3 regions of the Peribacillus sp. NPDC060253 genome follow, and region 2 is predicted to be linked to each of the others. Evidence: riboswitches for the same ligand, from Rfam matches in the RefSeq annotation. Region 2 holds a riboswitch; each other region holds the start of a gene.
The links. Region 2 has a riboswitch for glycine ahead of ACFWE9_RS21700 (amino acid permease). Riboswitches for the same ligand answer to the same signal wherever they lie in the genome.

Region 1 (5,410 bases), on a different contig from region 2:
CATGCCTTTTTGTCCATTCAATACCAGTATCGGCCCGCCGATTTCGAATCATAACAGTGTTGACCAGTTCCTTTAGGTGTTCATCTTCAATTATGTTCCTTCCTTTCCCTTTATATTTTTCTGAAAAGAGTGAGGCATTTCCCAAGTGTCCTGGTTTCAATAACGAAACAAGATGAAAAATTTCTTCTACTTTATTTTGAATCGGAGTTGCTGTCAGGAGCAAACAAAATTTCTTTTTCAGATTTTGGACGAACTCATAATTCTTCGTCTTATTATTTTTAAGTTTGTGAGCTTCGTCAATAATGATGAAGTCATATTCCTGATTGAAAATAATATCACGATGTGGAGCGCGTTTCGCTGTATCTATGGATGAAATGACCACATCGCAGGAGTCCCAAACATAACTTTTTCGCTGAACGACTGCTGGAATATGAAACTTGGTATTCAATTCAAAAGCCCATTGTGTCACAAGGGAGGCCGGTACAAGGATCAATACTTTTTTTACAAGGCCTCTAATCATATACTCTTTTAGGATCAAGCCAGCCTCGATTGTTTTTCCGAGCCCTACCTCATCGGCTAATATGGCTTTGCCATTCATCTTTTCCACTACTTGTTTTGCTGCTTCCAATTGGTGGGGAAGCGGGGTTAACTGCGGAAGGTGCTTGGGCGCCTGTAAACCTTCAAAATCTGGGATGATGAGATTTTCCTCCATTTGAACAGCCAGCTTATACAGCTCCCAATTTCCCCATGGACCATCATTCTCAATCTTTTGTAGAAACTCGTCATTCCATTCAGAATTGAAGGATATATTGATTTTCATAGAAATAACTCCCTCTTAAATCATAAATTCCTTAATATAAGGTCAAAATCCGAACATTACATATGTAAAGTAAGAAAAATATTTATCTTCAAAAGATATTGCAGAGATAAGTTTCTTAGGGTAGGATATAAGTATATTTAGAAAATTCTAATTTACAAACGCTAAAAATGAATCGTTTTATCTCGATTTTGCAGTTCGCGTGCTCTTAGTATGAGCTATAGGCTCCTGCTTTATCCATGATAACTGAAGGAGATCATTCAATTGGTTCCGGAAAGTTTTTGGAGTGTGGGGTCTTTAAATGCTTCCGATGCTTTACTAATGGTTGGGAGTGATTCACTTGCTTTCATTGGTAGACATTTATATGCGGGTGAAGATAAGGGGAGAGACTACGGATGTAGCGCCGAAGGAGCAAACTTAGCAGTGAATCTCTCAGGCAAAAGAACTCTTATTGGACGCAACTCTGGAGAGCGCCGCCCGTATTGGGATGGCCACCAAAGGGGAAAACCTATTATATAGGTAAACTTTCAGGTTTCAGGACAGAGAAAAAGCTCAAACGGGCTTTCTCTGTCCTTTTTTGTGCTTTTTTTACATCATGACTCAGGATTTCTGATGGGTATGACAAGAAGCTTTTTGAAGCCGATTTAAATTTTAAAAAATCCGAGGGGGGTCATTTTTTGACCAATTTAAAAAGAACACCACTATTTGAGGTTTATCGTGAATGCGGAGGGAAAACGATTGATTTTGGCGGCTGGGAACTTCCTGTCCAATTTTCGGGTATCAAGGATGAACATGAAGCCGTACGTACTAAAGCGGGTTTATTCGATGTTTCCCATATGGGGGAAGTGGATGTTAAGGGTCCTGGAAGCCTTTCTTTTTTACAGAAGATGATGACCAATGATGTATCAAAGCTGCAACAGGGTGGTGCCCAATATACGGCTATGTGTTATGAAAACGGAGGCACGGTAGACGATCTCATCGTTTATAAAAGGGCTGAGGATGATTACCTGCTAGTAGTCAATGCAGCGAATACAGAAAAAGATTTCAATTGGCTGCAAGCTAATCTTTCGGAAGATGTCCAAATTACGAATGTATCGAGTGACTATACACAGCTAGCACTTCAAGGACCATCTGCAGAAAAGATATTGCAAAAACTATCAGAAAATACTGCCTTAAGTGAAATTGGATTTTTCAAGTTCAAGGAAAATGTCATGATAAATGGTATCTCCACGATGGTATCCCGTACTGGATATACGGGTGAAGATGGTTTTGAAATATATAGCCGCAGTGAAAATGGCCCGGCCCTTTGGAAGGCAATTCTTGATGCTGGCAAGGAAGAGGGGATACAACCGATAGGTTTAGGTGCCCGTGATACCCTGCGTTTTGAAGCAAAACTGCCGCTTTATGGGCAGGAGCTTTCAGCGGACATCACCCCAATAGAGGCCGGGATTGGCTTTGCGGTTAAAGTGGATAAGGAAGCTGACTTTTTCGGAAAAGCAGTTCTTGCTGAGCAAAAGGAGAACGGGACTTCTCGCAAGCTTGTAGGAATTGAAATGATTGACCGTGGCATTCCTCGTCATGGTTATAAGGTTTACAGCGGAGACAAAGTCATTGGCGAGGTCACCACTGGTACCCAATCTCCAACATTGAAGAAAAATGTTGGATTGGTACTTATCGATAAGGAATTTTCGGTACTGGATGCCGAAGTCGAAGTGGAAATCCGTTCCAAACGATTGAAAGCCGTTATCATACAAACACCTTTTTATAAAAAACCACGTAAATAGAGGGGAATGGTCATTAGATGAAACATCGTTATTTACCCATGACAGAGCAAGATAAAAAAGAAATGTTAGAAGTGATAGGGGTACCTACTGTTGAAGACCTTTTCAATGATATCCCTGAAAGTGTTCGCTTTCAAAGAGAATATGACATCAAACAAGCTAAATCAGAGCCTGCACTAATGAAAGAATTATCGAAGCTTGCTGCCAAGAATGCGGATCTTAAAAACTATGCATCATTCCTTGGCGCGGGTGTGTATGACCATTATGCACCAGTCATCGTCGATCATGTTCTTTCACGTTCTGAATTTTATACGGCTTATACACCCTATCAGCCTGAAATTTCACAGGGGGAGCTGCAGGCCATCTTTGAATATCAAACGATGATCTGTGAATTGACGGGAATGGATGTAGCCAATTCCTCCATGTATGACGGAGGAACGGCGCTAGCTGAAGCAGCCATGCTAGCTTCAGGCCATACACGCCGTAAAAAGATTCTCATTTCAGGAGCAGTACACCCTGAATCGAGGGAAGTCGTGAAGACCTATGCAAAAGGCCAACGCGTTGAAGTGATCGAAATTCCTTATAAAGACGGTGTGACGGATATGGCTGCTTTAAGGGAATTGGCCAATGAGGACGTTGCGGGAGTGATTGTGCAATATCCTAACTTTTTTGGACGCATCGAACCATTGAACGAAATGGAAGAAATCATTCATGGCGTTAAGTCCATGTTTATCGTTTCCAGTAACCCGCTTGCACTGGGAGCCTTGACATCACCAGGTACACTCGGCGCAGATATCGTAACAGGAGATGCCCAGCCATTCGGCATTCCAGCTGCTTTTGGTGGCCCCCATTGTGGATATTTTGCAGTCACGAATAAACTTGTTCGCAAAGTGCCGGGCCGTCTCGTCGGTCAAACGGTGGATGAAGATGGAAAAAGGGGATTTGTGCTGACGCTCCAAGCACGTGAACAGCATATTCGCCGTGATAAGGCCACGTCCAATATTTGTTCCAACCAAGCTTTGAATGCCTTGGCAGCTTCTGTTGCAATGACCGCGCTTGGGAAAAAGGGAGTCAAAGAAATGGCCGTGCAAAATATTCAAAAAGCACATTATGCAAAAAAAGCTATTAAGGAAAAAGGGATAGAACTGATGTTTGATGGTCCATCGTTTAATGAATTTGTGATTAAACTTCCTTCTTCGTTTTCAGAAATCAATAAAAACTTATTTGAAAAAGGAATGATCGGCGGCTTTGATTTAGGTACCGTTTATCCTGAGCTGAAAGACCATATGCTTGTCGCAGTAACGGAACTTAGAACAAAAGAAGAAATTGATGCACTTGCGCAGGAATTGGGGGATCAACATGAATAATCAAGATCAAGATCAATCACTCATTTTTGAAATCAGTACATCCGGTCGAATCGGATACAGTCTGCCAGAAATGGATGTGGCAACTATTCCGCTCGAAGAAATTCTTCCTGCCGACTACATCCGTAAAGAAGAGGCACAGCTTCCTGAAGTATCTGAACTGGATATCATGCGTCACTATACGGCACTCTCCAAACGTAATCATGGGGTGGATTCGGGTTTTTATCCGCTTGGTTCATGCACGATGAAATATAATCCGAAAATAAATGAAAATGTGGCCCGTTTTAACGGTTTTGCCCATATCCATCCATATCAAGATCCGACTACTGTTCAGGGAGCTTTGGAGCTTTTGTTTGATTTACAGGAACATTTAACGGAAATCACAGGGATGGATCAAGTGACGCTGCAGCCTGCAGCAGGTGCTCATGGTGAATGGACAGGGCTAATGATGATTCGTGCTTTTCACGAGGCGAATGGTGATACAGCACGGACGAAAGTGATTGTACCTGATTCTGCACATGGTACGAATCCAGCTTCTGCCACTGTTGCCGGACTTGAAACGATAACAGTGAAATCCGATGAAAATGGATTAGTCGACCTTGAAGATTTAAAGCGTGTGGTGGGATCGGATACGGCGGCATTGATGCTGACGAATCCAAATACGCTGGGATTGTTTGAAGAGAACATTTTGGAAATGGCACAACTTGTCCATGATGCTGGTGGGAAGCTTTATTATGACGGAGCCAATCTGAATGCAGTTCTTTCGAAAGCCCGCCCGGGTGACATGGGCTTTGATGTGGTTCACTTAAATCTCCATAAAACGTTCACAGGCCCGCATGGCGGCGGCGGTCCGGGTTCTGGCCCTGTTGGGGTAAAGGCGGATTTGATTCCCTACTTGCCTAAACCACAGGTGGTCAAACAAGATGAGCAATTTGTACTGGATTATGATCGCCCGCAATCCATCGGCAGGGTAAAACCTTATTATGGAAATTTCGGAATAAATGTAAGGGCATATACGTATATTCGTTCAATGGGTCCTGATGGTCTTAAAGCCGTCACCGAGAATGCTGTCATCAATGCCAATTATATGATGCGAAGGTTAGAACCATTTTTTGACTTACCATATAATCGCCATTGTAAGCATGAATTCGTATTAAGCGGACGTCGCCAAAAGAAATTGGGGGTCAGGACTCTCGACATAGCCAAAAGGCTGCTTGATTTCGGTTATCATCCGCCAACCATTTACTTCCCGTTGAACGTGGAAGAAGGAATGATGATAGAACCGACTGAAACGGAGTCAAAAGAAACACTTGACGCTTTCGTCGACGCAATGATCCAGATAGCCAAAGAAGTGGAGGAAACTCCGGAAGTCGTTCAGGAAGCTCCACATACAACCGTTATAAAGCGGCTTGATGAAACTCTAGCAGCAAGAAAACCGGTTCTGCGTT
Region 2 (2,762 bases):
TGAGAGATTTGTTCCAAGGGTCTTTTTGGAACTTGCTCCTTCGGTGGCTTGTGTCGCATTGCACTCTCCCACAACTGTCATCCGCTTATTCAATTTGGTAAATTTAGAATAGTAGTTGTGGCTAATTATGTCAAGCATTTTTGAAAGCGCTAACAAAACTATTCTAAAATAATCTTTTTCTCATCAAAATATGATCATTCAGATATCTTAATGGTTGCTTATTAATGCGGGCAGATTGCCACTTAATTTCCCGCTGCCTTCCTCTGATTCGAATGATCTACCTCCGTTTTCCGCATCTTATAAATCGCAATCAGCATAATAAACCAAATAGGAGTTACGAACAAGGCAACACGAGTATCCTCCGAAAGGGCAAGCACAACAAGTACGAACACTAGGAAAGCAAGGATCAAATAATTAGAAATTGGATAAAGTGGTAATTTAAATTTGTTCATTTTCGCTAGATCTGGCCTTGTTTTGCGGTATTTTAAATGACTGATGACAGTAACTCCCCAAATAAAAATGAAACATACTGTAGAAATACTTGTAATTAACGTAAATACTCCTTCTGGCATTAAATAGTTCAATACAACGGAAATTAGAATGACGACAGTTGAAAAGGCCAATGCATTGGCAGGTACTTTACGGGCATTAAGTTTTGCAAATGGCACAGGTGCATTTTTATCTTTGGCAAGTGAGTATACCATCCGGCTTGTACTGAAGATTGCGCTATTACATGCTGAAGCAGCTGATGTTAGGACGACAAAATTGACGATACCAGCAGCCGCAGCGATACCAACAGCCACGAATACTTGGACGAATGGGCTTTCCGATGGGATGATTGCGTTCCACGGATAAACACTCATAATGACAATAAGTGCGCCAATGTAGAAAATTATTATCCGAATAGGAATATTATTGATTGCTTTTGGGATAACTTTTTCTGGATTTTCTGTCTCACCAGCTGTAAGTCCTACAAGTTCAATACCAACAAACGCAAACACTACCATCTGGAATGAGAGGATAAAGCCATTTATTCCATTTGGGAACATTCCTTCGTGGCTCCATAGATTCGTGAAACTGGCTACGCCTGAATCTGTGGAAAAGCCTTTAATAATCATGAAAATACCGATAACAATTAGTGCTAGAATAGCGATGACTTTAATTAATGCGAACCAGAATTCCATTTCGCCAAAAAGTTTTACGGTTGCAAGATTCATAAATAGCAAAATGACAAGCGCAAATAATCCTGGCATCCACTGTGGTACAGAGGGAAACCAATACTGGGTATAAAGACCAACTGCTGTTAAGTCTGCCATTGCAATTGAAATCCAGCAAAACCAGTAGGTCCACCCAGTTATAAATGCTGCCATATTACCTAAATATTCTCTTACAAAGTCAACAAAAGAATGATAGTTCAAATTGGATAAGAGTAATTCTCCAAGTGCGCGCATGATTAAAAAGCAAATGACGCCTGTAATCATGTAAGCAAATAAAATTGATGGTCCTGCTAAATGAATAGATTTTCCTGCCCCAAGAAATAATCCCGTTCCGATTGCCCCACCAATAGCGATGAGTTGTACATGTCTGTTTTTTAGGCCTCTCTCTAACTTTTGTTCCTGCATGCGATTTCCCACTTTCTAGTTTTATAGGCTATTTATGATTTTTTCCTGACTAAAGGGTCAATCCTTCAATGGGTTAAATAATTAGGTACTGGGAGAATGACCCCACTCGTGTAAGCGCTTTCTTTAATAGGTGCAAGATATAGATTTTTTTCATAACAGATTCATATTCTGTTCCTTTTTAAATTTTTTTCTAATCTGCCAATCTTGCGAAAAAACATAGTGCATTAATCGTTGAATTCAATAGATTGACTCTTTTTTTAACAAATTTCAATGCATACTCCTCTCTTTTTCCTTTTTTTTATCTTTCCAAATACAAAAAAGGACAAAGGAAAGATAGGGGGGTCTTCCTATCTTCCTCTGTCCTTTTACCTGAGAGTTTAACTCCTTCGGTGGCCTGTGGCTCTCTCCAGAGACGCGTCCAATTGTAGTCCTTTTACCTGAGAGATTAGTTCCCTGCTTTTTAGGGTTTGCTCCTTCGGTGCTAAACAACGTTTAGTCTCTCCCACAATCATCATCCGCTGATATAAAGTTGCTTTAATAGTTGTATCTTAACGGGTTTTAATGGAAATTACAATAACTATCTGAAAAATGCTTATTTTCTGAAATTTAAACATAGACGATATCGATTTTTCTGACAGTTCATAAATTAGAAGTTATTAACTTACAAAATCAAATTTGTTGAATCGTAGGTGCAAACCGACCCACTTTTGAACGGATGCTGAGAAAAACGAAGGATTTAGGCATTTTTGTCCATTGAAAATACTTCTAAATCTAAAGATGGGAAAGGATATAATGTCTATATTTTTAACACAATTGATGTATGGAAAAAGAGAAAATTGAAGTATTGCGAGACTCGCGAGAATCCTTGCAGCAGTATGGATTGCTTAGAGGCACCCTCCTTCTCTTCTTTAGCAACTTCCTCTTTGTCCCAACCACTTGCTATATTAGCAATGAGGATAATGGCTAGAACCCATACCCACCACTTCTTTGGCTTCTTTAGCTTGATTTTCTTTTCCTTACTCATTTTAGTTCATACCCCCTTTACAGTTCAGACGGACGATTGTAAACAGAAATAGAATAACCTCGACTTTCAATATTTAACGCTAGACTTTTACCCATTACGGCTAAACCTATCACACC
Region 3 (5,410 bases), on a different contig from region 2:
TAGGAAATATTTTCAATCAGTGTTTGAAGAAGCACATTATCGTTTGGAACCCTTCCTTGTTCTACCCATTTCCCGATTAGGCTGCATAGGATCCGACGGAAATAATCATGTCTTTCATAGGAAAGAAAGCTGCGAGAATCTGTCAGCATACCAATAAAATGACTAAGTAACCCGACGTTAGCCAAATCTTTCATTTGTTTCTCTATTCCATCAATGTGGTCGTTAAACCACCAAGCTGTACCAAGCTGAACTTTTCCTGGAACGCCTTCTTCATAGAAATTCCCCATCATGGAGGCTAATACCGGATTGTCTTTAGGATTTAAATTAAATAATACGACTCTTGGCAACGCATCTTCTTGGTCAAGCGCATCAAGAAGATGCGATAATCCTCGTGCGATGTTTGCTTCTCCAATTGAATCAAACCCTGTATCCGAGCCCAAAAGATTTTTCATTTTTGTATTATTATTTCGCATAGCCCCAATATGTAATTGCATCACCCATTGTTTTTGAGCGTACATTTTCCCTAGTTCTTTTAGAAGAAAAGATCGATACTTGATCAATTCTTCTTGTGAAAGCGACTCTCCATTCATACGTTTTGTAAAAATTGTTTCTGCCTCTGCTAGAGTTACTTCTTTATACTCCATGTAAGGAATATCATGATCGGCTGCCCTGCCTCCATTTTCATGAAAAAAGTCAACTCGGTATTGAAGTCCTTTAATTAATTCTGCAATAGATGTCACTCGTTGATGAACTACTTGCTCTAGATTCTTTAACCAATCTTGAAAAGTTGGACGTTCAATAAACAGTGCTCCATCAGGTCGAAAGGTTGGTACAACCTTTGTTTTAAACGTAGAATCATGGTTTAATAATTGGTGGTATTCAAGAGTAGATATAGGGTCGTCTGTAGTACCAATAAATTGCACATTAGATTTCTTAATAAAAGATTGCGGTGTAAACTCCGTATCTTGTAATTTTTTATTGCATTCTTCCCAAATTTCCAGCGCGGTATCGGGACTAAGTCTTTTATCAATGTCAAAAAAGCTCTTTAATTCCATATGAGTCCAATGGTAAAGTGGATTTCCAATTAAATATGGTACCGTCTGAGACCAAGCAAAAAACTTTTCCCAATCACTAGCTTCTCCTGTTATAAAATGCTCCCCTATACCATTCATTCGCATCGTTCTCCACTTGTAGTGATCGCCTGCTAACCATAGTTGAGTAAGGTTTTCATAATGTTTATTCTCAAAAATTTCTTTTGGATCTAAATGGCAGTGAAAATCAAAGATTGGCATTTCTTTTGCTGTATTTTTATATAACTGAACTGCTGTAGGTGTGGAAAGTAAGAAATCGTCTCCTAAAAAATATTTCATATTATTTTCCTCCTAGGGGAATAAAATCAAATTTATAAGATTAAAACTCTCAATGTAAACACTTTCATTTTTGGTTAATTTAATTTGTTCGACTAGTAAACTAATTAATTATAAGAAATAATTTATCATGTTTATAAAATTCAGTCAATTAAAATTCTTTAATTTAAGAGTCAATATTTTTCAAATGAAAATGCTATAATAAAGAACAATGTCAGTTAAGATTTGGAGGACACATTTATGCCTACTGGTGATGCAGCTTATATCAGGAAATTAAATCGATCTTTAATTATTAGTAAAATTGTAGAAGCAGGAATAATTTCAAGGGCAGAATTGTCTAAGATTACAACATTAACAAAAGCCACTATTTCAGTACAGATTGCAAGCTTAATTGATGAAGATATTATTATTGAGACACAGCAGGATCATTCAAAAGTTGGAAGAAAACCTATAATGCTATCTTTAAATGGAGCAGCAGGATATGCATTAGGTATTGATTTAGATTATAGTCAAATCTCTTTCACTCTTTCTAACCTTCTTGGTCATCCTGTTTCGTCAGATACTATTAAAATACATACGACAAGTTATTCGGATATCTTTGATATACTAGTTGAAAAAATTAATAAATATAAAAATGAATGCCTTAAGTCTAGATACGGACTTATTGGTGTAGCAATTTCAATTCATGGTCTTGTCTCTACAGATGAACTCATTCATTATATTCCTCGGTTAAACTGGTATGATGTGGACTTAAAGAATGATTTAGAAAAAGAGTTAAACGTTAACGTATATCTTGAAAATAATGCAAATCTTTCAGCTTTTGCTGAACGAGCCTACACATTTCATAAATCAGATAATTTGGTATGCATAACACTTCGATCAGGTATAGGCCTTGGTATAGTAATAAATAACAAATTATCTAAAGGACATGATGGCTATGCTGGAGAGATTGGTCATATGATTATCCAACCAGGAGGAGACCTTTGTGCTTGTGGGAACAAAGGCTGCTGGGAAAGATATGCTTCTGAGTCAATCTTTTTAACACAACTTTCTAAAGAAAAACAAGTTAGTACTATAACTTATAAACATATTGAAGAATGGCTTAATCAAAACGATACTGAACTACATAGACAAATGGAAAACTTCATCTATTATATTTCAATCGGTTTGAATAATATCATCAACATATATAACCCTGAAGTTCTAATAATTGATAGTGAATTACTTTCTCTATACCCAGATTCTATAAATGAAATTAAGAAAAATCTTTCTTCCTCCACAATTCATTATCGAGAATTATTAATATCCTCAATTGGAAAAAAAGCATGTGAATTGGGTGCGTGTGCATTGGTGATTAAGAATTTTCTTGAAATTACGATGCCTAACTTTGTATATCCTGAATCAATAGAACATATTCATTCACTGAATAATATGTCTGTCAAATAGTTATAGGTTAAGGATTCTTTCTCACAGAAAACTAGGCTGATGCTTTCCTAACAGCTATAAAAACCATAAAGCTTTAGTAAAAAAGCTTTATGGTTTTTATTCCCAGATATTTACTCTTAAACCTAAATTTTAGCTGCTGAACAGCCCTTAATCTAGAAGTTGAGATAAAGTCTCCCTTCAATAAGAATTTCCAATTCTATTATTTTTAAAAATTCACAAATAATCAATAACCCAAAAAAGAACGTACGTTTGACCACACTTACAAAAGAAGAAAAGATTCAATTAATGGGATTTGGTTCTGGTGCAAACATAATGTGAATTTGAAAAAACTAATAGGATTTCTAACGGAATGCTACTTTATGCGGTTAATCCAAACAGCTCGTGGATACAATTCACCTGATTTTGAACAGACTTCTCCCCTATCTTTTAACTACTAAATGGCTACAGGATACGCGTGGTTTTTTCCACTGTTATGACAGGCGTCTGGACACATACGATAAAGCCAATGCTTTCTTGAGAAAGCGTTTGGCTGCTTGTTTATCACTGAATTCACTTAGATAACATTAACCTTCGGAATCCACTGTACGATACAGGTACTATACTTGAAGGCAAGGGAATCGGAATATACATGGAAGAAAATGATAAATTCTGAAAGTTCATATCGGATGATTTTATGCTGTGGTTAGATGGCCTGGCATTTGATCAAAGGGGTTCTCTTATTTTTTTAGCAGTAACAGGCTGCATCAAATGTTTACACATAATCAAGAAAGTTATGCCTGGAACTACCCGTACAGGGAAAGCATTTGTCGGTGAAGATGTTAAACTCCATCTTCATTCCAGGTTAATGCACCAATGGACGGTATTTTTAGAGAGGCAAAGCCCGTTCGTTCATCTTGGCTGACGAAGTTTTCTGATGCGATCAACTCTAATGTTGGATGTTGCCGCTGCCTTTCGCTTTCAATTGCTTCAAAAATGGTTTAATCATTCTTCTGCAAACTCATTCTTATTTCCTCTTTTTTAGATAGCTGCTGCCACTCCATATCATGTTCCCTGTTTTTGCACGCAAAAAAGGACAGAGAAGGTAATGGCAACATTCCCTTCTCTGTCCTTTTACCTGAGAGTTTAACTCTATGCTAAAAAGAGTCTTCCCCTTAGGTGGCGTTTTATAAACGCTCTCTCAAGAGTTGCGTCTCATTGTGGTTCTTTACCTGAGAGATTTGTTCCAAGTTTTTTTGGGAACATGCTCCTTCGGTGATTGTACATTATTTACTTATGTGTTTTTTATGGAATCGCCTCTTTATTTATACCTATTCAGGAAACTAAGAAAAGATAACACGGAGGAAAATCACTTTATATCAGCAAATGCTTTCAAATTTAACAGACTAATGCTTCTTTATGAAGTTCTGCTCTTGATAATCGCTGATTGCAGCCTGGTTTTTCTCTTTTTCTTTTAAAACATAACTAAGCAAGTCTAATGAGAGGCGCGCTGCCACTTGTCCAGTTATTCCCGCATGATCGTAAGGAGTAGCTACTTCTACCATATCAAAACCGATTACTTCTCCTCTTTTTGCAATCCCATGGAGTATTTCGTTGACTTCATCATAAAGCAGGCCTCCAGGAGAAGGTGTGCCTGTCGCAGGGGCGATCGATGGGTCGAGGCCATCAATGTCCATGGTAATATAATATTTTTCACCTGCTGGAATAAGTTCCAGAACCTGTTCAAATCCCATCTTTCTCATTTGACGTGGAGACAAGATGACACTTCCGTATTCTCTGGCAGCATCGACATCTTCTTTTATACTGCTGCTGATTCCACGAATTCCCAATTGGAAAATCTTTTGAACATGATTCATTTCAGATAAGCGGCGGATGCAGCTTCCATGTCCAACCCGCATTCCTGAACGGTGATCTGCCCAGTCTAAATGCGCATCAATCTGGATCACATGAAAGGGCCCGAGTTCACCCAATCCCTTTCCTACTGGAATTGTAATGGAATGATCTCCACCTAAAACAACCGGCATTGCACCTTTTGAAACGATTTTTCTAATGGCTTCTTCCGTATTATCATGGGATTGCATCATATCCCCATGTACAATGTCTACATCGCCGCAATCAACGACTTTCCATTTCGGGCCAAGATACATGATATCATTTTCAATATCATAGGCGCCATCTAACCCGAAACTATATAATGTAGAGCCTTCACGAATTCCTCTTGGACCCATTCTTGCACCTGACTTCCATTGTGTTCCCATATCATTTGGAACTCCAATAACAGCTACATCTGCATCTAACTGGTCTAGGTCAGGACATACGGGATATTTCCCGAAAGTACAGATTCCGGTAAAAGGTAAATTAAGTTGCTGTTTTTTATTATTCGACATGACCTTTGCCTCCCACTTGTATTACGTCCTCGTTAATATATGCAACCTTCATGCCAACCTATAAAACTAGGAAAAACGGAATTGTGTTGTCAATAATGACTACCAGGAACCACCATATTTTCTGATTACTCGATTCTCGTTAGTAAACGCCACATAGAAAGAGCGCGGAGAATATATTTCATTTTCAGTAAAATATTATTGGTGTCTTATTGG

Region 1: another riboswitch for glycine. It lies ahead of gcvT (glycine cleavage system aminomethyltransferase GcvT); the one in region 2 lies ahead of ACFWE9_RS21700 (amino acid permease).
Region 3: another riboswitch for glycine. It lies ahead of ACFWE9_RS18565 (IS6 family transposase); the one in region 2 lies ahead of ACFWE9_RS21700 (amino acid permease).

The regions. Positions count from the first base shown of each region.
Region 1 is NZ_JBHXAS010000002.1:108,965-114,374, reverse strand. Features, by position in the region: gene ACFWE9_RS01295 (DEAD/DEAH box helicase) at 1-820, opposite strand, end outside; glycine riboswitch at 1,188-1,275, shown strand; glycine riboswitch at 1,279-1,362, shown strand; gene gcvT (glycine cleavage system aminomethyltransferase GcvT) at 1,495-2,601, shown strand; gene gcvPA (aminomethyl-transferring glycine dehydrogenase subunit GcvPA) at 2,619-3,965, shown strand; gene gcvPB (aminomethyl-transferring glycine dehydrogenase subunit GcvPB) at 3,958-5,410, shown strand, end outside.
Region 2 is NZ_JBHXAS010000115.1:11,448-14,209, forward strand. Features, by position in the region: gene ACFWE9_RS21700 (amino acid permease) at 243-1,622, opposite strand; glycine riboswitch at 1,978-2,034, opposite strand; glycine riboswitch at 2,038-2,137, opposite strand; gene ACFWE9_RS21705 (hypothetical protein) at 2,419-2,646, opposite strand; partial or broken gene ACFWE9_RS21710 (NAD(P)-binding domain-containing protein) at 2,673-2,762, opposite strand, start outside.
Region 3 is NZ_JBHXAS010000078.1:18,288-23,697, forward strand. Features, by position in the region: gene uxaC (glucuronate isomerase) at 1-1,370, opposite strand, end outside; gene ACFWE9_RS18560 (ROK family protein) at 1,608-2,813, shown strand; partial or broken gene ACFWE9_RS18565 (IS6 family transposase) at 3,250-3,409, opposite strand; glycine riboswitch at 3,906-4,005, opposite strand; gene speB (agmatinase) at 4,196-5,197, opposite strand.